Regions from separate parts of the Romboutsia sp. LXY-2 genome, predicted to be linked through region 2. Evidence: riboswitches for the same ligand, from Rfam matches in the RefSeq annotation. Region 2 holds a riboswitch; each other region holds the start of a gene.
What was found. A riboswitch is a leader RNA that binds a small molecule or an ion and turns the genes downstream of it on or off. The one in region 2 is predicted to bind cyclic di-GMP.

Region 1 (6,247 bases), on a different contig from region 2:
ACTATGAATTTCATAGTCTTTCATATTAATATCTTGAGAATAGTTAATTATTTTACTTAAAGAATTAAATTTAACATCTAATGAGTATGGCTTTAAGTTCAATTTTTCTAATATATAAAAGTAACTTCTAGCTAACTTTTCTGGATAACATATAGTATGTAATTTTAATTTTGATACACCATTAATCTCTATTTCATCAAGAACCAAAGTTTGAATAATATAATCATTTAAATTTATAGGAAGATACTGTGATATCTCGTATTCTATAACAGTATCCATCTCATCTTCTTCTACTACTGGTATTATCATTTCTCTATTAATTATTAAAGATGAATTTGTAGTAAAGCTAGCATATTTTGTTTTTATATTATTGGCTTTCAATATACTCTTCAACTCATTTACTATAGCTTCTTCATTTATTATCTTTCCATCTTTAACTGCATTTTGCGGAGTCATAGTCTGTATACACTTACTTATTATTAGTGTTTCTTTATAGTATTTTCCAACTACTACTTCTATAAAATCTTCATCTATATCAAAGCTTACTATCTGTTTGTTTATCTGCTTGTTTTTAGTTTTATTATTCTTACTTTTTTTATTCAATTTCATATGCTTGGTGTCTATACTAATTAAATCTTTTATATCCTTACTCATTAGTTCTTTTAGCTTATTTTTCTTTATTGACTTTTCTTCTTCCATCTCAATCACCTCTCCCAAAGTTTCTTTTAGATACTATCATACATACTAGTCATCGGTAACATGATTGCTAGTACAATAAATCCTATTACCGCACCCATTACCACTACCAATAGTGGCTCTATCATTGCAGCAGTTATTTGTATTTGACTTTCCAATTCGTCATCATAGAAATCAGCAGTTTTGTATAATATATCGTCTAAAGATCCACTTTCTTCCCCTATTTTTATCATAGTTCCTAGCATTTCAGGGAATATATCACTGTTAATTGCAGTCTTATATAGACCTTCCCCTCTAATTACATGGTCTTTCATTGATATTATTTCTATTTCTGCTAGCTTATTTCCTACTATCTCCGATACAAGCTCTAAAGCTTTTATCATTGGGATACCACTAGATAATAGTACCGATAAGGTTCTAGTAAATCGTGAAACGATAATCTTTTGATTAAGTTTATCTATTATTGGTATTTTTAGTTTTAGTACACTTAAAGAATATGTGCCATGTTCTGTTTTAAAATAAAATTTAATTCCAATTATCACCATAATAACTAGTGACCAGATTGCAATTACGTTTTTAGCTATAAATTCACTGGATGATATTAAAATTTTGGTTACTATTGGCAAATTCGTTCCTAAACTATTAAATAAATCCAAAAACTTAGGCATAACAAAAGTCATAAGCACTGCTACTACTAGTACCGCTACTACAGCTAATACCGATGGATAAGTCATAGCAACTTTGACTTTATTATTTATTTTATTTTCTTTTTCGTATTGTTCTGCCATTCTAAGCATAATGCCATCTAAATTACCTGTAACTTCTCCTACTTCTACCATACTAACTAATAGTTTAGGGAATATTCCATCTTGTTTTCTCATAGCTTCAGATAACATTTCTCCTTTGGCTACATCTTCATCGATATGCTTTATAGCCTCTTTCAACTTTTTATTTGTTGTTTGATTAGCTAGTATCGTTAGTGATCTATTAATAGTTACTCCTGCATCTATCATAGTGTAAAATTGTCTACAAAACATACTTATATCTTTTAATGTTACTTTTGAGAATAAATCCATTTTTATTTCTTTACTCTGAACTATCTCCTCTATTTTTAAAGGATAGTAACCATTTACTCTTAACATTGATATTACATCACTTCTTGACTCTGCTTCACACTCTGCTTGCATTCGTTCTCCTGACTGATTCATTGCTCTGTACTTAAATTTTGCCAAGTGATTCACCCCCATCTATTTATTACATATATATCGAAATAAATTCATTTATTGTTGTTATTCCATCTAAAACTAAATTTTTACATTCTTGTGCTAATGTTGTCATTCCTTTTTCTATAGCTATGTCTCTTAGCACATTCGAATCCTTATTTGCACTTATTATATCTTTATGTTCCCTTTCTATCTCCATTATTTCATATACACCGATTCTATCTTGATATCCAGTATCATTACAATATCCACAACCTTTACCTTTAAATAGGATTACTTCTTTATCTAAGCTTTCTCCTAAAATACCTTTTTCATATATATCTGCCTTGTATGATTCTTTACAATTATTACATATTTTTCTAACTAGTCTTTGAGCTATTACTCCTGTTATTGCTGTAGATACTAAGTATGGTTCAACACCCATATCTATTAGTCTTGTTATTGTAGATGGTGCATCATTTGTATGCAGTGTACTCAATACTAAATGACCTGTAATAGCAGCTTTTACCGCTACTTTTGCTGTTTCTTCGTCTCTAATTTCACCTATCATTAGTATATCAGGGTCCTGTCTCAAAATACTTCTTAGTCCACTAGCAAAAGAAACTCCGTTTTTTGCGTTTACATTAACCTGATTTATTCCATTCATAGTGTATTCTACAGGGTCTTCTATTGTAATTATATTAGTTTCTTCTGAATCTAGCTGTTTTAGTATTGTGTATAATGTTGTAGACTTACCACTACCTGTTGGGCCTGTTACTAGGACTATACCCGTTGGTTTTGATATTATTTTATATAACTTCTTTAAAGATTCATCACTCATTGCTAATACTTCTATGCCCATTTTAAATGTACTTCTGTTAAGTATTCTTATAACGATCTTCTCACCACTAACAACTGGAATTATAGATACCCTTAAATCAACATCTTGATTGTTTATCTTTGTTAGTATTCTTCCATCTTGAGGCACCCTTTTTTCTGTTATATTAAGTCCTGACAATATCTTGATTCTTGTAACTAAGGGGCCTAGGCTTTCTTTTTGTAATGTATTTACTATTTGAAGTTTTCCATCTATTCTATATCTTATCCTAACTTCGTCTTCAAAGGGTTCTATATGTATATCCGAAGCTCTCATTTCCACTGAATTTCTAAATAGATATTCGACCATTTTGACAACAGGTGCATTTTTTACATCATCTATTTCATCAGCTTCAATTTCCATAGCCTTATATTCAAGACTCTCTTTAGATAATTCTTCAGCTGCTTTACTCATCTGCTCACTACTATAATATCTCTGTATAAATTTATTAATATCATTTCTATTAGTAATATATGATTCCACTTCAAAACCTGTAGATATAGCCAGATCATCTATAGCATATATATTAAGTGGATCTGATAAAGCAACTTTTAGTTTATTTTCAATTATTCCAAATGGAATCAGTGTATATTTTTCGCATAGACTCTGAGGTACTAACTTTATTACTCTTCTATCAAAAATAGTCTCATTAAGATTTATTTTTTTGATACCAGTTTGCTGTTCTACAGCATCTATAATCTCATCTTCGGTTAAAATATTTAACTCTACTAATACTTCTCCTATTTTTTTACCTAATATTTTTTGTGATTGCAGCGCTTGATTTAGTTGATAATTTGTTAACTTGCCAGCTTCAACTAGTATATCACCCAATCTTTTTTTATTTAAAATGTTCATATTTAATCAAATCCTTCTTTTTGTATTATTCTATGACTTAAATAATGTAATTTTCATTTATTACATAAAAAAGGCTATGTTCTGTAAACACTCATAAATATACAAGCGTTTATAAAATATAGCCGGTTGCACCACTAACTTCATATACTCCAGGTGCCCAAATGCAGAGCATATTTCACAGTTTCAAAATATTATTTATAATAATTATACCATAATATATATCCATTTTTTGTAAATAATATCACTTTTTGATATTATCCATCGATAAAACCACATAAAAAAGACCTAGCACAAAGTGCTAGGTCCTAACCTACTCCCTCAAACCACTAATAATTTAGTAGAGCGCGTTGAAATTTGGGGCGAGGAGAGCAATACACTATTGAACCCATTCGCAAGCCCGAACTTGGCTTGCATGGGTCAATAGTGTATTGCCGACGACCCCCATATTTCAACGATAGCCCACTAAACCTACTAGAATAATATACTTACTGATTCGTTAGAGAATATCTTCTTTATAGCATCCCCAAATAAAGGAGCCACAGTCTTAATTTGTATCTTATCTATCTTCTTATCTTCAGGAAGTTGTATAGTATCAAGTACTATTAACTCAGTTATAGCAGACTCTTCTATTCTGTCTATAGCTGGGCCTGATAACACACCATGTGTACAACAAGCATAAACATCCTTAGCACCAAACTCTCTTAATGCATTAGCTGCGTTACATATTGTACCAGCTGTATCTATCATATCATCTAATAATATAACATTCTTACCTTTAACGTCTCCTATTATATTCATTATTTCAGATACGTTAGCCTTAGGTCTTCTCTTGTCTATTATAGCTAGAGGAACGTCACCTTCTAAAGTATTAGCAAATGCTCTAGATCTTGTAACACTTCCTAAGTCTGGAGATACTACAACTAAATCTTCTATGTTCTTGCTGTTGAAGTAATTAGCTAATATCTTTCCACCTTGTAAGTGGTCTAATGGTATATCGAAGTATCCTTGGATTTGAGTTGCATGTAAATCCATTGTTAATACTCTATCTGCTCCAGCAGCTGTTATTAAGTTAGCAACTAACTTAGCTGTGATTGGATCTCTTGCCTTAGCTTTTCTGTCTTGTCTTGCATATCCGTAGTAAGGAATAACTGCTGTTATTCTACCTGCAGATGCTCTTCTAAGTGCATCTATCATTATTAATAACTCCATTAAGTTATCATTAACTGGACTATTAGTAGATTGAACTACGAAAACATCACAACCTCTTACTGTCTCATTGATGTTAACATTTATTTCACCATCACTAAATGTTCCCACTTGGCAATCAGCTAAAGGTACACCTATGTAATCAGCTATCTTTCCAGCCAATTCTTTTGAAGCATTACCTGCTAGTATTTTAATTTCACTTCCGCTAGTATTCATTTTATCCTCCCGAAATTTAAAACTATGATACATATTATATTAATCATCTTAAGCTAATTTTTAGCTTAAAAGAATCATCAAATTAAGATTATTTGTTACCTTTTTGATTTTTCTTTTCTACCCAACCTTCTTTGTTTACCTGTCTCGCTCTTGCTACTGCTAAAGCTCCTTCAGGTACACTGTCAGTTATAGTAGACCCTGTTGCTACATATCCTTTTTCTTCTACTGTTACAGGAGCAACTAAGTTTGAGTTAGATCCTATAAAAGCATTATCTTTTACTATTGATTTAAATTTATTTTTACCGTCGTAGTTTACAAATACTACTCCGCATCCTATGTTTACATTTTTACCTACGTGAGCATCTCCAATGTATGATAAGTGTGATGCCTTAGAATTATCTTCTATAGTAGCATTTTTAACTTCTACGAAGTCTCCTATTTTTACATTGTTTCCTATATTACTCTTAGGTCTTAAGTATGCATATGGTCCAACATTAGTGTTTTCTCCAACCTTACTATCTACCACTGTAGAATTTATCACCTCTGTACCATTGCCAATTATTGAGTTTGTTATACTAGAATTCATACCTATTATACATTCTGAACCTATTTCAGTATTTCCACTTAACATAACTCCTGGATATATTACAGTGTCATTACCTATTTTTACGTCAGCTTCTATATAAGTAGAATTTGTATCTATTATAGTAACTCCATTTACCATATGAGATTCATTTATTCTTCTTCTCATTATTTCTTCAGCTTTAGATAACTCTACTCTAGAGTTTACTCCCATAAGTTCTTCTATTGTAGAACCTTCATAAGCTCCAACTTTTTGACCTTTATCTCTCATTATTTTAATTGTATCTGTTAAGTAGTACTCACCTTGAGCATTATTATTATCTAATAAGTCTAGTGATTCTCTTAAACTCTTTCCATTAAAACAATAGATTCCTGAGTTTATCTCTTTTGCTTTCTTTTCTTCTTCGCTAGCATCTTTTTGCTCTACTATCTTTAATAAGTCATTATTTGTATCTCTTATTATTCTTCCGTATCCTGTTGGATTTTCTACAACTGTAGTAAGAACCGTGGCATGATAGTTGTTTTCTATATGATAGTCAAATAGTCTCTTAAGAGTTTCTTCCTTTACTAAAGGAGTATCTCCACATAAAACTACTATTGTGTCATTGTCATT
Region 2 (6,247 bases):
TAGAATTAACGGAGTAAATCCTGAGTTAGTACAATAAATTTATAACTCTAATTATGTAATAATATGTATATATAGAAAGAAAAAGATGATATAATTTTATTGAAATATCTTAAAGAATCTAATTAGAAGAATATATATATTGCATAAGGGGGTCCCCATGAGAATAGCAGTAAATAAATCATATATAAATAGAGGAAATCTATTTTTTACTGGAATATCATTAATTGTAGTAGGAATTGTTACCTTATATGGAAGAGCAGATTTTTTAAATATGGTAATGAAAGCTATATCATTTGCATTTATATTAAATGGAGTATCTCAAATTATAAGTGTATTTGTAAATAAAAAAGATGATGTAGCCAATAATGCGACTTTAAGTCAATCTATGTTAAATTTAATATTAGGAACTAGCTTATTGTTATTACCTAATGTATCACTATCAATATTACCAATAATATTTGCACTATATTTAATACTAAATGGCATAGCTAAACTAATTACTATAGCTATATATTTAAAAAACGATATAAATGTAAAGTTAGGTTTAGTAATGAAGTGTATAATTTACTTTGTATTTGGGGTTACATCATTACTAGATCCTTTGATACATTTAAATGGAATTTTATTTATTATATCAATATATTTATTTTTATTTGGACTAGATTTTATGAAAGATTTTATTAGTGAAATAATACCACAAAAAACTAAAAACAAGATAAAGCGTAAAGTTAGAATAACATTACCTGTGTTTTTTGTAGCACTAATGCCACATAGAGTATTAAAAAAAATAAATGAATATTTTGATGTTAGTAACGATATAGGAATAAGTAGTGAAAACAATGAAGAACCTGATTTAGAAGTATTTATACATGTAACTCCTAGTGGAGTTGGTGTAGTAGGCCATGTAGATTTGTTTTATAATGGAGAGATGATGTCTTATGGTAATTATGATGAATCATCTTATAAGCTATATGGTATGGTAGGTAGAGGAGTACTATTTAGTTGTGATAAAGAAAAATATATTGATTTTTGTATTAATTATGGCAAAAAGACACTATTTAGCTATGGGCTAAAATTAAATGAAGCTCAAAAGCTTAGTATAGATAATCGAATTAAAGATATAAAATCAGATTTAGTGGAATGGAAGCCTCCAGTAGTATTAGCAAACAAGGACGAAGATATGAGTAAGTATACAGATTATGCAAGTATGCTATATAAATCTACAGGTGCACAGTTTTTCAAATTTAAGTCGGGTAAATTTAAAACTTATTTTGGATTAAATACAAATTGTGTACTGTTAGCAGATAGTGTTATAGGACGTTGTGGAACGGATATTTTAGGGGTTAGTGGAATAATTACACCAGGAGCTTACTATGAATACTTGAAAAATGAATTTGCCAAAAGAAATAGCATGGTTGTAACAAGAAATATTTACACGGATAAGTCTGTAAGTTTAAAAGAAGAGAAATGTTTATAAATTATAAAGACGCTTTACTTTAAAAGAGTAACAGTGTCTTTTTTTATCAGAATTATAGTTCATTATTGATTAGGATAACGTTATCAATAATTAAGTTAAGATATCCACCATTTTTAATATGAAAATGCATCTTAATGATTAAAATTTGATTTAATAGCTGTGGATTATACAAAGTTATTAACAAGTAAGTTTAGCATACCATTATATTAAAATAACTGAAAAAATAATACTTTCAGCAATCTAATCTATCTTAAAATAAAAACTTCTCTTTCCATAATATAGGTAAGAGAAGTTTTTTTGCGATAAATTAAATTATATATTTTAAGAATTTTTTTTACATTTTCTACAGATACCATTAAAAATGATGTCGTAGGAAGTAATAGATATGTTTTCTTCTTCTGAAACAGAATTAATAAACTTATCTATTGTATCTGACTCAAGGTCATAAATCTCACCGCAACTATTACAAATTAGATGAGCGTGTGAACTTACATTTTTATCAAACCTATCAGGTTGATTAGGCATGCTAACCTTACTTATAAAGCCATTGTCAACTAATTGAGCTAAATTTCTATACACAGTTCCTAAACTTAATTCAGGGTTATCTTTTTTTAGATGATTATAAATAAAATCAGCTGTAGGATGTATATCACTCTCAAGTATTGTATCCAGAATTAGTTTTCGTTGTTTTGAGAACTTCATAACATTCCTCCTTTAGAATAATAATAGTAATTATTATTAATATTATTCTAAAAAAATATACCCTGATTGTCAATTATTATTGTATGGTAAGTTTAGGAATACATATTAATACAATTAGAATTTTTCAGATTTTACTTCAAAGTATGATTGAGGATGGTCGCATACTGGACATTTTGCTAATGCTTTAGGTCCTACGTGAACATGGCCACAGTTCATACATCTCCATTCAACTGATTCTTCTTTAGCAAATACTTTTTCTTCCTGAACATTCTTTAATAGTTCTAAGTATCTTTCTTCGTGTTGCTTTTCGATTTTACCAACAGCTCTTAATAAGAATGCTATTTGAGTGAATCCTTCTTCTTCTGCATCTTTAGCAAATTGCTCATACATATCAACCCACTCGTAGTTTTCACCACTAGCAGCATCTTTTAAATTTTCTTCAGTAGTAGGAATACCTTCATGTAATAGCTTAAACCACATTTTTGCATGAGCCATTTCATTATGAGCAGTTTCTTCGAATACTGCAGCTATTTTGTTGTAACCTTCTTTTTTAGCTTGAGAAGCATAGTAAGTATACTTGTTTCTAGCTTGAGATTCACCTGCAAAAGCGGCCATTAAGTTTTGTTCTGTTTTAGTTCCTTTTAAATTCATAGTTAATACCTCCTGAGTAATAGTAGTAATGATTACTATTATTATATTAACCATCTTTAGATTTATTGTCAACAATTTTTTATGATAGGTTAGAAACTTTTAAATATTGTGCAAGATCAATATAGATTTATTTATGAACCTAGTAACATAGAATTAATAATGTTAATATTTAAATATAGATATATAGAAAGGGTGAATATTATGATTAGAGAATTAGAAAATAAAGATATAGATAAAATAATGGAAATATGGCTAGAAAGTACTATAGAAGCTCATAAATTCATGAAAAAACAATATTGGGAGATTAACTATGATACTGTAAAAAATGTGTACATACCAATATCGAATACTTTTGTATATGAAGAGGATGATATTATAAAAGGATTTATAAGTGTTATAAATAATGAGTTTATTGGTGCTTTATTCGTTGATATAGAATCACAAGGGAAGGGCATAGGTAAATGTTTAATAAATTACACATTAGCAAGATATAAAAAATTAAATTTAGCAGTATATAAGGATAATTATAAATCAGTTAAGTTTTATATTAATAGAGGATTTAAGATAATTAAAGAACAAAATAATGAAGACTCGGGATATATAGAATATATTATGGAAAGCACACTCTAATAAAGTGTGTTTTTATACTTTTGATATAATAAGTAACAAGGATATAGAATGATGGAAATAAATTGGAAAATAAATTTCGATACTAGTTATTATAGATTACCTACAGATACAGAATACCATACAAATAAATTTTAGGTGATATATATGTATACAACTATTAGTATGAGTAATTGATATATAATTATCTTAGGGGGCTAATTATATAAAAAGGAGAGAAATTAAATGGGGAAAGATAAGTTTATTAGAATCTTATTAATTACTGTAGGAATTATATTATCAATTATAGGAATCAATGGATTCTTGGCTCCGGCAAATTTACTTAGTAATGGTTTTGCCGGAATAGCAGTTCTTGTAGACTATATGTACAATATTAATATGGGTATTTTTATATTCGTAATAAATATACCTATATTTTTATATTCTAGAAAATATGTAGATAAGGAGTTTTTCTACAGTAGCTTAATAAATATGATTATATATTCTATAGCACTAGGATTTACACAAGATTTATTTGCATTTATAAATATCGATGATATTATGATGCAATCAATATTTGGAGGAGTTTTTGTAGGTATAGGATTAGGATTAATTTTTAAAGCTAATGCATCTTTAGGTGGAATGGATATTGTTACAGCTATTTTAAAAATAAAGTATGATATACCTATAGGATTAACATTTTTATTAATAAACACATTAATAGTGTGTGCTGGTGGGATGATATTTGGTGTTAGGCTGGCTATGTACACTATAGTATCTATGTACATAACGTCTGTAACATTAGAAGCTGCAAAAAATTGCTTTAATAAACAGAAATCTATTTTGCTTATATCAGATAAATATGAAGAAATAGCTGAAGCCATAATGACTAAGATACATAGAGGAGTTACTTTCTTAGAAGCTGAAGGTGCGTATACGAATAATAAAAAGAAGTTAATTTATTGTATAGTATCATCGAATCAAGTTATTAAGGTAAAAGAATTAATATATGAAACTGATGAAAATGCATTTGTATCTATTAATAATGTAGATGAAGTAAGAGGTGGAGGGTTTAAAGTAAAAGCGCTATAGATGAATAAAAGACACTAGTTAATTGGAGAAAGAAGAATTTATAAGAAAATTTGAAAAAAAATAAGTAAGAAATCATACCAATTATTTACAAAGTGCCTTAGGACTGATATAATCAATTACATCATTAAGTACAATTTTACACATAGAAACGTTGAAGCATACTCTTAATATGGGCACCTTGAGTATGTTGAGTTAGTGATGCAACCGGCTATGATTTTTAATCATAGTCTTTTTTTGTTTTAAATATAATTCATTTAACTATGAAATAAACACTAGGCAAAAAAAGACTATAAAAATTAAAATCAATGGAGGGAACAGAAATGAGTAAAAGGAATGGTGTAAAAAGGTTATTATGTTTTATATTTGCATTTATATACCTAGTATACAACTTTAATCCTGGCCTAGTTTTTGCTACAGAGACCAGTAGTCATATGTCAGTAAATATTACTACTGATTCTCAAAAGGTAGAATCAGGTTCATATGTGAAATTTAAAGTTGATTACAACATCAATAACAATGGAGCATTAAAAGAAGGGGACTATATGGAAGTCCAAATTCCTAAAGGACTTGAAAATGTACAAATTGGATGGGAAGGAAATAAGCATTTCAAAGAAATACAGAAAGTATCTGATAGGGTGTATAGACTTGTATTTGGACAGAATGTTAGGTTAGGCTTTCAAGGATACTTTGGATTAGGGGCCATGGCGAGGAATAATACAAACTACGATATCGATGCTACGGTAACTGTATCCCAAGGAGATATAAAATCTAGTAGCACCATAACAATAAGCCCTGAAAGACATGGGGAAGTAGGTACAGAAAATAGAGTTTTAATTAAATATGCACCGACAAATCCTAAGAATAATTACTACACACAAGTAGCTGCACAACGCGGAGAAATTAAACCAGGTTGCAAGACGGTTGATTTCGTAATAGAAGTAAATACTAAAAATGGTTGTTTAGATAAGGTAATTGTAAGTGACCAATTACCTTATGGTATGGAATTAGTAGAAGATTCACTTAAAATTAAAAGGTATTATAACGGTCCTTATGGCATGCAAATAAAAGATGCTAGAGATAAAGTAAAGGATATAAAAAAGTCAAAAGATAATTTTCTCGTTGATTTAGGAAATTTAAATTATGATAACTTAATAACTAAATCTGACACTAATATGTATAGAATAGAATATACAGTAAAAATTTTAGATGATACAATGGAACTTTTGAATACAGCAAAAATAGATTATACAGAAAATGGAGTCAGATTAACTGGAAAAGAAGAATTTGAAGTAATTCCATTTGATTATTCTGGATCTACTATTGGATATAAAAAAGTAGATAGAAACTTTATAGAGCATAATGATCCTAATCAAATCGTTACATATACTATAGTATTTGAAAATAGCAATAGATTTGATAAAGGTGGAATAAATATATTTGATAAATTACATGGAGATGTTAAATATGTTTCAAGTGAAGAGACAGATTACTTTGATGTAAATTATGATGAGAAAACACACATTGTTAATATAACTAATAAAAAAGCATTAGAAGAAAATGTTAGACAAGAAATAAAAATAGTAACAGATTTTTCAAATGTAAAACCTGGGACGACTGTTTCAAATACTCTTTACAATCAAGACGGTAATAGAGTAAGTAACACAGTTAAAACAGAAAAAGAGGAAACACCTTTAGTGCCAGAGGAACCGACGAAACCGG
Region 3 (6,247 bases), on a different contig from region 2:
AAAGTTTATTAAGAGAAGGTAAAAAAGAAGATGATATATATGTTACAGGAAATACAGCGATAGATGCATTAAAAACCACAGTTACGGAAGACTATACAAACCATATAATAGAAAAAATTGATCAGGGTAGGATGATCTTAGTGACAGCACATAGGAGAGAAAATTTAGGTGAACCAATGAGAAATATGTTCAAAGGAATAAAACGTATTGTTGATGAATTTGAAGATGTGCAAGTCGTATATCCGGTACATTTAAATCCGTTAGTACGTGATGCAGTAGCTGAAGTCCTAGATGGAAATGATAGGATACATCTAATAGAACCTTTAGAAGTAGTAGATTTCCATAACTTCTTAAATAAATCTCACATAATAATGACTGATAGTGGTGGAATTCAAGAGGAAGCTCCAGCGCTTGGAAAACCAGTGCTAGTATTGAGAGACACAACAGAAAGACCAGAAGGTGTTGAAGTTGGAACCCTTAAATTAGTAGGAACTGATGAAAATAATATATATAATATGGCGAAAGAGTTACTTATATCTGAAGACGAATATAATAGAATGAGTAAAGCATCAAATCCTTATGGCGATGGATATGCAAGTAAATATATTGCAAATGCGATAATAGAAAGGTTTATGCAAGATTACAATATACAAAAATAATAAAAAAAGGAAAAATACTATGAGATTAAAAAGTGTATTTACAATATTTATTTCAATAATGATAATATTTATTAATAGTTCTAATATATTTGCTTTAACTGAAGACAATAATACTTTGATAATCTATCCAAGCACTATAAAAGAAGATAACCTAGACTTAAGGGTATTAGATATTACAGTAAGCCATTTCTCTAACAATATAGATTTTGTTAAGACAAATAGTCAAATTGAGAATATTGATGAATATGATTATGTTATTTATTATGGATTAGCTGAAGAGCAAATAAACTCTAACATAATAAATAAGTTAGATAGATATAAGGGGAAATTAATAGGTATTGGATATAATGTAGAGCAAATAAAATCAAAATTTTCTTTTATAAAATATGGTGATGAACTAGTTATAGATAATATAACTTTTAAGGGGAGAAGTCATAAATTAGAATCTACTAAAATATTAAGGGGAATAGAAAAGATAGGAGAAGGAGAAGTCTTACAATATACAAATGTAAAGGGTAAAAAAATACCGTGGTTTGTTAGCAATGAAGCAAAAGATACATATTACTTTGCATTCACTAACTTATTCACAGAACTAAGTTATTATTTAGGAGAAGGGCTTTTTGAATGTTTTAATGAACAACAAGCAAAGGTAGAAAATCAAAAAACATTAAGATTAGAGGATATAACTCCTGCGAGAAATCCAGATGTATTAATGGAAGTTGCTAAGTATTTAAAAGAAAAAGAAATTCCATATATGGTAGTTGTAATACCAACACATAGGGATGTAGAAAACAATAAAACATATAACCTGAAAGATTATCCTGAAATGATTAAAACATTAAAATATATGCAAGAGAATGGTGGTAGCATTGTAATGCATGGTTATACTCATCAATATAGAGATTCTGAAACTGGAGAAGGATTTGAGTTTTGGGATTCTGAATTAGATGCACCGCTAGATAGACCAAATGGAATTTCAGAAGATGAGTACGTAAGAGAAAAAATAGAAGCCGGTATAGAACAGTTAGTTACTCATGATCTATATCCGATTGCATTTGAAGCACCTCACTATGCCATATCACAAAATGGATATAAAATAGTATCAGAGTATTTCTCAACATATGTGGGACAAATACAAATTTCAGATGAAACGATGGAAACCACATATTCACCAGTGTATAAGTCTAACCCTACATTTTTAAATGGAATGACAGTTATTCCAGAAAACTTAGGTTTTCTAGGTGAAAATAGTTTTGAAGAAGATTTAAAGAGTATAAAATATAATTCCACTATGTATAGTGATTTTTCAGATGGCATGATAGGTGTATTTTATCACCCACATTTAGGTATAGAAAAATTAAGATTATTAATAGAAACCTTAGAAGAAAGTACTCCAAATTTAGAGTGGTTTGACTTAAGAAGTATAGACAGTATAACAAAAACATCAGATTTAAAAATTGAAGTTAGCGATGGTGATATCGAAGTAGAAAAATCTAGTAAAATATCACCTTATCAAGCCAGAGTATATTCAGAATATGCATGTATAGGAGTAGTAGTAATAATTTTATTAGTTGGAGTGAAGTATGTATTCCAAATAAAATTATTCAAGAAAAAATAATATGAAAAAAAGAGCTAAAGGTAGAATAAATAAGAGAATAATAAGAAAGAAAAAGAAAAAGAAATATAAATATAAATTACTAATCGCTATTGTGCCATTATCTTGTATAGTTATGCTTTTTTCTATAGATCATAATAATTTAGTTAGTTACTCTGAAAAAGCTTTAAATCATAAATTTAACCAAAAAATTATAAGCTCAAATTTGTCAACTGATTATGAAATAGAGAATGTTTTAAAGAATATTAATAAAATGGGATTGAATACAATAAATATTCCTATAGTAATTAATATTGATACATTAACTTCCAACACAATGGATGTCGATAAAAATAGTGTAGAAAAAGCAATAAATTTATTAAAAGAATTAGAAGGGAAAAATATTAGTATAATACTAGAGCCATATCCTTGAATTAATGATGGCAGATTATCTGAAACAGAATGGATGCCATCTGATATAAGCACATTTTTTTATAATTGGAAAAATATTGTAATAGATTATTTGATAAAGAATATATGCGATATTTATGATATAGATGCTTTAAATATATCATCAAATTTAGTTCGTATTGAATCATATGAAACGGAGTGGTTAGATGTAATAGCTTTTGTCAGGCAAGAATATGATGGGCTTGTGACATATAGGACTAACTGGTGGTATACATTAGAAGGAGATGCAGAAACACAGAAAAGATACGAAAATAAGCTTAATAATAAGCTTTTTGGAGAACTTGATTTCATATCGGTATCTGCTTATTTTGAGTTAACTGATCAAATGAATGCTGATGTAGACGATATTGTCAATGCTTTAACAAGTACAAATGTATACAATAGAAATCAAAATGTCAAACAAGAAGTATATAATTTCTATGAAAAATGGAATAAACCTATATTTTTTGGAGAATTAGGTTTCCCGAAGCGTCTAGGAGCATCTATAGAGCCACACAATTCATATTTATCACGTATATATTCATCCTCTCAACAGGTGAATTGCTTTAAAGCTTACAATAAAGTATTTAAAAATGAAGATTGGTTAATAGGATTTTCGATATTTGCGATAGGGGACAAATCATATGAAAAGGCTTATTATCCATGTATAAGATCAAAAAAAATCATTAAAAATTGGTATAAATAAAACTATATTATGTAAATCAATAGAAGAATGCTCATAAAGAAGTAATTATTAGATTATTTCTTTATGAGTACAGTGGAGGTATATTAAGATGAATATTTTAGTTGTATCAGAATCATTTCTAACGAGAGACTCAATAGGTCATTTATTTACAAAAATATGTAAAGTAACTGATATAAAAGTAGTTCAAAATTGTGACAAATTAGATAATCAAGATTTGTCTAAGCTAGACATTATATTTATAGATGTTAATAAAAATAATACTGAACTAGTAGAAAAATTAGCTAATATAAAAAGTGTTTTTCAGAAACTGAAAATAATTGTACTAGACGTCAATAAAGATAGAAATCTTTTTTTAAAATTCACTAAAATAGGTGTTAATGGATATATAAGTAATGTTTCATATGAAGATGAATTAATATATATTATAAAGAAAGTAATGAGTGGCAAAAAATTTTATGATTCAGAATTAATTCAGTATATAACTAATAAACCAACTAAAAACAAAGTTTAAAAGCTAACTAAGTTTTTTTGTGCATGAGTATGTGATTTTTATAATGAACAAGAAAATTTATATTGTATTTAAATCAATGTGTAAAATAAGCTAAAACGGACATAATGCTACAAATTATTATATCTGAAAAGTCTTTTAAAAAATTAACATGTCATAATGTGTATAACGTATTATACTTTAGTAGAAAAAAAGATACTCACTATTAATGATTACCTATAAATAGAAATATCCTAAAATATAAGTATAAATAATAATACAGGAAACAAGGATTTAACAAGCTAAAAAATAATAAATTAAATACTAAATATAATTAAGCAGTATTTAGAAACTAAGAAGTATATCTTAGATGTGGGTACTTAGAGGTATATAGAGCTAATAGTACAGCCGGCTAAATAACGGGCGTATTTTGGGGGGATTAAGTATGAAAGTTATTGTAATATCAGAATCATTAATAATCAGAAGGGGAATATCAAAGATTATATATAACGAAGCATGTGTAAAGGATATTAAAGAAAGTCATATATTTTCAGACATATATAAAAATGAGTATGACTTAATACTAATTGATCTAAATAGAAATAATGAGAAGTTTTTGCCAGAACTTCAAAAGATAAAGGAAAATTCTACGTCTATGATCATGGTACTAGATTTTTATGAAAATCCAAAATTATTTTCAAAGTGCATGAAATCAGGAATAGATGGATATATATTGGCCAATATTAATGGAGAAGATATGGGGTATGCTATAAAGCAGTTATTTAGAGGTAAGAAATATTATGATGCTGATCTAATAGAAGAATATCTATCACATGGTCAGTCTGAACATGTAGAGGGATTAACAAAGAGAGAACATGAGATTTTAATGTATATAGCAAAAGGAAGAAGTAACTCAGAAATATCTAAAGAATTATTTATTACTGAGCATACTGTAAAAAAACATATAAGTAGTATTTTATCAAAATTAAATCTTAAAGATAGAATGCAAGCAGCTTTGTTTGCTTATAATAGAGGAATTGCTAGTTTATAAATAAAATAAATAATAATAAAAAACAGCTATTTTGATAGAAAGCAGCTATTTCTGATAAGAAATAGCTGCTTTTAGCTATATAAAGTACACGAATTGTTTCTAATTAAAACTCATAAACACAATTAACATCCAAACTTATTTTTAATACCCATAAAAAAATCCCTCTTAAAATCATTATCATACCCATCACTCTCAATAATCAAAGCAGCCAAAGTAATAAACTGGTCATAAGTATTACCAATACTACCAGGCTCTCTTACTGTACTAATCCCTAATAAATAATTACAACTAACCCCAAAAAATCCACACAAATCAATAACTACATTAAATGGAGGTAAATCCATATCTGGCTGAGTAAAATCACTACAATCTAAATAATATCCACTCTCCATCTCAAATTCACGAGAAAAATCATCAAAACTATAATCTTTCTCAAGCAACAATTGCCTAAATCTCTCATCAAATCTAATCATAATAATACCCCACTAAAAAATAATATATAAATAAAATTGCAAAACAAAACTTAAAATATAAATAAAATCAAATAAATTTTATAAAAAAAATAAAAATATATTTTAAAAATCAAACACATGTTCCGTGGGTAGTTAAAAAAATTTTGCCACCTCATGTAGCAAAATTATAAAGAGCTAAAATACATTTTTGATAATTTCTCAAAAATTGCATCTTTTTCTTTTCGGCTCAAATTATCGTTATCAAATAAATCATTTCCAACTGAAAGAAACTCCGATACTAAGTCGACTTCTTTATCTGGCTTGTCCATATTTCTCTCTGAATTTAAACCTAGCAAATAGTCTAGAGAAACATCAAAGTAAAATGCGAACTTTATAAGCGCTTCAGTTTCTGGAATTCTTTTATCGTTTTCATATTGTGATATAGCAGCCTTGGAAAATGAATAGTCATAAGATTTATTAAAGTCATCAACTAATTCTTGTTGAGTGTAATTTTTTTCTAATCGTAGCTCTTTAAATCTCTGCCCAAAAGTCATGTTACCCACCTCACTATAAGAAAAGTATAGTACAAAGTTTTGTAAATGTAAACTTTAAAAACATATTTTTAGAAAATATGTAAAATAATACTTGAAAGTTAACACAAACGGAACTATCATTAAAATAAATGGTTAACATAAAGAGTAACTTATATTGAAAAGTTAACACAAAAAATATTTAAAAGATTAACATGAACATGAATTAAAAGGGGAGTGAGTAGATGTGGCAAAAGGATATTACAAAATGAATAGGGAAGTATTGAAGTTTGATTATGAAAAAGACTTACAAAAAAT
Region 4 (6,247 bases), on a different contig from region 2:
TATAACAATACAAATTTAATTATGTATGTAACTATAGCAAAAACTACAGGAACAATATAACTTACTCCACCTTTTTTTCTAGTAAAGTCAGCTTTTAAACTATCATCTAGCTCTTCTAGTTTTTCTACTTGTCTCTTAACATGATTTAAATACAGTGCATTTGAATAAATCCCTGCTCCTATGCTAATTAATAAACTAATAAAACTTGAAGAAAACTGATGGTTAGAAAACATTATGTTAAGCACAATTATTCCTAAACCTAACCCGTACAATTTTCTATATAAAAACCAAAAAGGTGTTATTAAAAATGCTGCCCAGTTCCAACTAAAGGTTCCATTATTTTCTTCCATTATTATTTTCTTTTCTAGGTAAAATTCGCTATTTCTTCCTATAAAAGATTCTAACTCCCTTGTATATGTATCCACTTTTATAGGTGCCAGCTCAATATCTTCTCCACATTGAATACAAAAGTTACTTTCTACAGGATTTATATGTTTACATTTGTTGCAAACTTTATGGTCATTGTATATATTCATAAAATCCCTCCCATGTTAATCTTACTATCAATTATAAAACAGATTACATAATACGACAACTTTATACCATTAAAAATAGAAATTTTTACCTTAACTTATTTTTCTAAATTAAAAAATTTGCTTCGCTTGAGCGACTACGTCTGCGATTATATTTTACTTACTATTTGTGCAGGGGTATCACCTTGTTACATGAGTTATACACAGATTGTGAGTCATCATAATTGCCTTATACGTAAAAAATGATTTCTGAATAACAACAGAAATCATTTTTATAATTATGTACTAATATTTTATATTATTAACTCCCAAGAAGAATCACTACCTGGCACCGTATTTGTCCACCATTTAGCTTTGTACATTTTACCTTGATATTTGACAATCTCACCACCTGTAAATATCATTCCTGGTTCGTAATTTATACTTCCATCTTCATTTGGCTTAACTATTTTCTCCCAAGCTTGTGACTTGTCTGGATCCTCTCCTTTTACCCACCATTTAGCTTTATACTCATTACCTTTAAATATTACTATTTCTCCACCATAGTATATTATATTAGGATCATAAGTATCTTCAACTACTGATGGATCTTTTACTGTTATTGTTCTATATTTAGTAGTTGTTTTACCATTACTATCAGTTACTGAGTAAGTTAATTGGTACTTACCTACTTTATTTATATTAACTTCTCCTGTTACCTTTATATTATTTGTTAAATCTCCATCTTCTTTATCATTAGCACTTACTCCAGCTAATGCCTCAAAGCTATCCCCTAAGTATATAGTTTTATCTTCTACACCATTTATAACAGGAGCTTGGTTTCCTACTTCAGGTGATTCTTCCATAAACTTATTAAATAAATTAGTATGTTCATATGGTGCATATATACCTTTATTAGGTTGGGCCATAGAGTCCCTATTTATAGACCACATTGAAGTCATACCTAATCCTTTTTCAATAGCATGATCTACAACTAGCTTTGTCCAATCTTTTGTAAAGGTTGGATGAGCTTCACCTTCAAAGCCTACTGATGGAGTTGTTCCTATTTTTCTATAAGATTCACTATCACTTAATTCGATATTTGCAAACTTTTTAAAGTATTCTTTTACTTGATCTTTTGTATTATCAACAGCTCTTAACGATGCTGTTCCATAGTTTTCTCCAGGTAGTATTGTTGCAGGTCCATAACACATAGTCATTATATTTACTACTTCAATATCAACACCTTGTGATAAATAAGCTTCTAAAACATCTAACTGTACTGAAGTTAATCCACTTGGTAATACTGCTAACGTCAATACAATATCTACACCTGTTTCATCTTTTAATTTTTTTATAGCTTTAGCATTTGCAACGTTATGTGATTTATTTGTTGAAGGTCCTTCTATATCTAAGTCAAGTCTAGTTAATCCATAGCCTTGTACTATTTCTTTATATGTATTATAAAGTACATCCACATCTTGAGTTGCTTCCCATATCGCTACTCCATTTAATCCACCTAATGATATTGCTACGTCTCCACCTATTTCTCTTATATCTTTTATAGATTTTTTTAACCCTTGGTATTGAGAGTTGTCATTATTTTTTTCATTTAAAACATCAAAACCTCCCCATCCCCAGTTTACTTTACCATTAGATATTCCACCTGTTGCTTGTATAAATCCTAAGTTAAAGAATTTTACACCAGTATCTTCAGATATTTTCTTTAAGTTTAATGCTCCATTATTAGAAAAGTCTCCATCATTCCATGCTGTCATATCAGCAAATGGCGAATTTACTTGCGATGGCCACTCTGTCCCTTCTCCTACACCAAAGTTATAATCTTCTTGTGGCGGTGTTACCTCTTTTGCTTCAACAGTTATAACTCTATTGGCTACACTTTCTAATCCTTTACTATCAGATACTGAATATTTTAACTCATATCTTCCTTCTTTTGATGTATCAACACTTCCTTCTACTTTTATTCTAGAAGTTAAATTACCATCTTCCTTATCTGTTGCACTAACTCCTAATAATTTATCAAATGTATCTCCAACTTTAATACTCTTATCCTCTACTCCTAAAATTGTTGGAGCATTATTTACTTCAGGTCTTGTTGACTCACCGTATATAGTTTGCTTATACATTTCTGGAGAGTTCTCTGACATACGCTGAACTAATTCTATACCTTCTATCTTTGAGTCTCCTGATAATTTAAAAGTATATGACTGTCCCTGCTCTATATTTTTACCTTCCCACACAGACTTTAAATCTACAACAGTATATCCATCTTCATATGTTACAGTACCCGCCATATGATCTCCTCTGTTTAGAGGCTTATCTGTTTTTATGTATAATTTAGGTGACTTTATTGTTTCAGCACCTCTTTCTACTTCTTTTAATACTGTATTAGTTTCTTGAGGGTTTTCATTGTTTTTTATAGTTATTTCATAGCCTTTTCTTTCTACTCCCCACTCTACTTCATATGTATTTATAGTTGCATCTACTTCTAATTCTGAATAAACAATGTTATGAATTGGTAAATCAGAAGCTCCAAATAGTCCTTCCTTAGTCGCTTTTGTTAGTTCATCTCTTTTAGTTGATGTAGTTGGTGCATCTTGTGATTGCATCCATCCAATCATCCCACCTAAATTATTTTCATGCACATAATTAGCCTTTTCTTCTATAGACCTTACATTATCATATGTAAAGAACTTCCCAGTACTTTCATCGTAAAGATATGGTGCTTTTGCTGTGTCATCCCAGTATTCTTTTAGTCCTGGATAACTTGCTTTTAACTTATCTATACTTCTATATGACCATACCCCTGACATACGTCCTCCATCTCCTGATGTTAACGGTGCTTCATTTATTGCACCTCTTGATGGTGTTTGATCTGCATCTTTTGTTGTTACAGAAGCTTCTCCAAATAATCCTGGTAAAGTAGAATCAGTTCCTTTAGAAACTTTGTCCCAACCTCTAGTGTAATAAGCTGCTCCCATTACTATTTTTTCAGATTCTGCACCATTTTCTATTAAATAATCAACACTTTCATCAATTGATAGATTATTTCCTTTTAATGGTTCATTTGGATTTGGGTATAATCCTGTCTGATGTCCACTGTACTCATCCCAAGCACCTCTCATGTCATAAGTCATTATGTTTGCAAAATCTACAATATTAAATAATCTATCTACATCTATTCCTGTATCTACTTTCTTCTTAGGTGCTGGAAGTGCAACAGTTAACTCATATTTCTTCCCTAATTCTGCACCTTTTTTATCTAAAGCTACTCTGAATTCTTCTAGTAATTTAATATAATTTTCTTTATCCTCTTTACTTGCATAAGGGTTACCTTCATCATTTTTATTATCTACCTTATCTGGTTGCCTTACTTCACCAGCAAATTCCCAGTCTATATCTACAAAATCCATATTAGTGTATTCTACAAACTGTACAACATTTTGAATGAAGTTTGCTCTCTTAACAGGGTCCTTTGCAATAGTTGGGAAATCAGCAGATTTTGACCATCCACCTAGGGATATTCCTAATTTTAAGTTTGGATTTTCTGATCTTAATTGTTGAAGTGCTATTAAAATACCTGCATTTGGCGCTCCCCATTGTACTCCATCTTGTCCAACTGGCGCTCCTACTGCTGCATCCTTGTCAGTAAATACTAAATTTCCATTAGAATCAAAGTCCATAAATGCAAAATTTAAATGCGTTAATTGATCTGCTGGTATATCTTTTGGATAGAAGTTTCCTTGACCTCCCCAAATAGACCAATCACCGTAATACATTACATTACGCTTTTGACTTTGTGCATTTTTGGCATTTACCTCCATTGCATTTGCGCTTACTACCCCAATAAATGGCGCTCCTGCACTTATTAGCATACTACCTACTATTGCTATTGCAACAGCCTTTTTTGTCTTTCTTAGTTTTTTTGATGTGCATATTTTTCCTCCTAAATGTTTTTATACCATTTAGGTAAACCACTTTTGTTTAAAATAAAAAGCTACTCCAAAGAAGTAGCTTTTCTAAACATCAAGTAGACATATTAGTAATAAAATATGTTAGATGGATAACAAAAAGTATATTTACCCTTTGGCAACTGGCTGGCATAGTTTATAACCTTAGCCCCTATAGCTTTGCGTCATTAGATTTCTCTAATTTTGCCTATTGAATTTTATTCTTAGGATAATTATACGTACTTTCCCTCCAAATGTTTATACATTTTTATATTTTTTTATACATTATTATTATTTGTCTATACATTTCCATTTACAAATCTATTAAAAATTAGTATATAACTATATTCTAGCTCTTTTATATAATGACAAGTAAATAGCTGATACAATTAGTGATACTCCCAAAAGCCCTAAAAATAACCACGATTTATTTATATTATAAATATAAGCTGAAACAAATGGCCCAACAGCAAATCCCAAAGATTCACTAGCTCCAACAAACCCAAATATAATTCCCTTAACTTTTTTATTACTTCCAAACTCTGATAAAACACTTTGTAGTGATGCATTAAGGAAAGTTGCACCTAAGAAGTATATTATAATAACAGCTGTAAATAAAGGAACATCTCTTATAAAGCTTAGTGCTAATAAAATAAGATTCATGACAACAAAAGATAAAAATAACTGCTTTCTATTTCCTATTTTATCACTTATCCAACCTGCAATAGGTGCTCCTACTCCAAATACAACCAAATAAATCGATATAATAGCTGAAGAATAAGCAATAGTTGAATTTAAAACATCAGTGGAATAAAAATGAATTAATGCTACTACACATCCATAAATGTAATCACCTAAAAAAGCAATACTACCTAATACTATTATTTTATAAGCCAGCTTATATTTTTTAATTTCTATAAAAACATCTTTTAAAGAATTTTTTTCTTTAGCTTTTCCAAGTTTATTACTATGAGCACTTTTTAACTTTAACATAACATATATAAGAGTTAATAATGTTCCAAGAGATGATATATAAAATGCTAGTCTGTAATTTCCTAAAATTGCCACCAAGTACCCACCTATAAAAGAACCTATCCCACCACCTAAAGTAAATACTGCCGATGCAAGTCCCGTACTTTCGCCTCTTCTTTTTTCATCTACAGATCTTGAAAGTATTGAATAAGTGGCTGGAGCAGCCATTCCGAGTACTCCACCTTGAATTATATACAGTATGCTTGCATAATTAGGATTCTTGGTCAAAGTATATAAAAATATAACAATGCTCATAAGTATAAGTGCCAAATTCAAATTTAATTTATCGCCTATTTTATCACTAATAACTCCAAATGGTATCTGAGCTAGAGTTTTACTAATTCCATAAAAGGACAAAACTGTTCCTATTATAACAGTAGTTAGTCCTAAATCTTTTAAATATAAAGGAATAATTGGAATTAATATACTATAGCTAACTCCAAATGCCAATCTATATATACAAAAGTTTCTTAATTCTTTCTTACTAAATAACGCACTGTTTCTAATCATTATATTTCTCTCCTATATATAATAAATCTGCTCTTAATTTTAGTATATTACACAAAGCCTAGCTTATACGTGCTAAAATTCTTTAAATTTCTTGGTACAACTTATAATCTAACCTAACTTGACATAATATTTTATAAGGTTAAACAAGGAGGTAACTATGTTTAAAGATATTATTAATATATATTTTGATAGAAGTGACTTTTTTATAAATTTAACATTTGA

Region 1: it holds a riboswitch for cyclic di-GMP, as region 2 does, so the genes downstream of both, ACI48P_RS20705 (GspE/PulE family protein) here and ACI48P_RS15930 (hypothetical protein) in region 2, are expected to answer to the same signal.
Region 3: it holds a riboswitch for cyclic di-GMP, as region 2 does, so the genes downstream of both, ACI48P_RS05600 (LuxR C-terminal-related transcriptional regulator) here and ACI48P_RS15930 (hypothetical protein) in region 2, are expected to answer to the same signal.
Region 4: it holds a riboswitch for cyclic di-GMP, as region 2 does, so the genes downstream of both, ACI48P_RS10235 (glycosyl hydrolase family 18 protein) here and ACI48P_RS15930 (hypothetical protein) in region 2, are expected to answer to the same signal.

The regions. Positions count from the first base shown of each region.
Region 1 is NZ_JBKFGI010000019.1:40,799-47,045, reverse strand. Features, by position in the region: gene pilM (type IV pilus biogenesis protein PilM) at 1-699, opposite strand, end outside; gene ACI48P_RS20710 (type II secretion system F family protein) at 726-1,928, opposite strand; gene ACI48P_RS20705 (GspE/PulE family protein) at 1,951-3,630, opposite strand; cyclic di-GMP riboswitch class II at 3,742-3,825, opposite strand; gene ACI48P_RS20700 (ribose-phosphate diphosphokinase) at 4,102-5,052, opposite strand; gene glmU (bifunctional UDP-N-acetylglucosamine diphosphorylase/glucosamine-1-phosphate N-acetyltransferase GlmU) at 5,141-6,247, opposite strand, start outside.
Region 2 is NZ_JBKFGI010000009.1:93,325-99,571, forward strand. Features, by position in the region: gene ACI48P_RS15900 (M56 family metallopeptidase) at 1-37, shown strand, start outside; gene ACI48P_RS15905 (HdeD family acid-resistance protein) at 158-1,477, shown strand; gene ACI48P_RS15910 (Fur family transcriptional regulator) at 1,799-2,179, opposite strand; gene rbr (rubrerythrin) at 2,294-2,830, opposite strand; gene ACI48P_RS15920 (N-acetyltransferase) at 3,032-3,460, shown strand; gene ACI48P_RS15925 (YitT family protein) at 3,683-4,528, shown strand; cyclic di-GMP riboswitch class II at 4,664-4,747, shown strand; partial or broken gene ACI48P_RS15930 (hypothetical protein) at 4,849-6,247, shown strand, end outside.
Region 3 is NZ_JBKFGI010000002.1:110,776-117,022, reverse strand. Features, by position in the region: gene wecB (non-hydrolyzing UDP-N-acetylglucosamine 2-epimerase) at 1-659, shown strand, start outside; gene ACI48P_RS05620 (DUF2334 domain-containing protein) at 679-2,277, shown strand; gene ACI48P_RS05615 (hypothetical protein) at 2,279-2,686, shown strand; gene ACI48P_RS05610 (glycoside hydrolase family 113) at 2,720-3,409, shown strand; gene ACI48P_RS05605 (response regulator transcription factor) at 3,498-3,920, shown strand; cyclic di-GMP riboswitch class II at 4,235-4,319, shown strand; gene ACI48P_RS05600 (LuxR C-terminal-related transcriptional regulator) at 4,342-4,947, shown strand; gene ACI48P_RS05595 (hypothetical protein) at 5,070-5,420, opposite strand; gene ACI48P_RS05590 (helix-turn-helix domain-containing protein) at 5,585-5,953, opposite strand; gene ACI48P_RS05585 (hypothetical protein) at 6,177-6,247, shown strand, end outside.
Region 4 is NZ_JBKFGI010000004.1:405,693-411,939, forward strand. Features, by position in the region: gene ACI48P_RS10230 (DUF2628 domain-containing protein) at 1-536, opposite strand, end outside; gene ACI48P_RS10235 (glycosyl hydrolase family 18 protein) at 827-4,408, opposite strand; cyclic di-GMP riboswitch class I at 4,619-4,702, opposite strand; gene ACI48P_RS10240 (MFS transporter) at 4,826-6,025, opposite strand; gene ACI48P_RS10245 (ABC transporter permease) at 6,183-6,247, shown strand, end outside.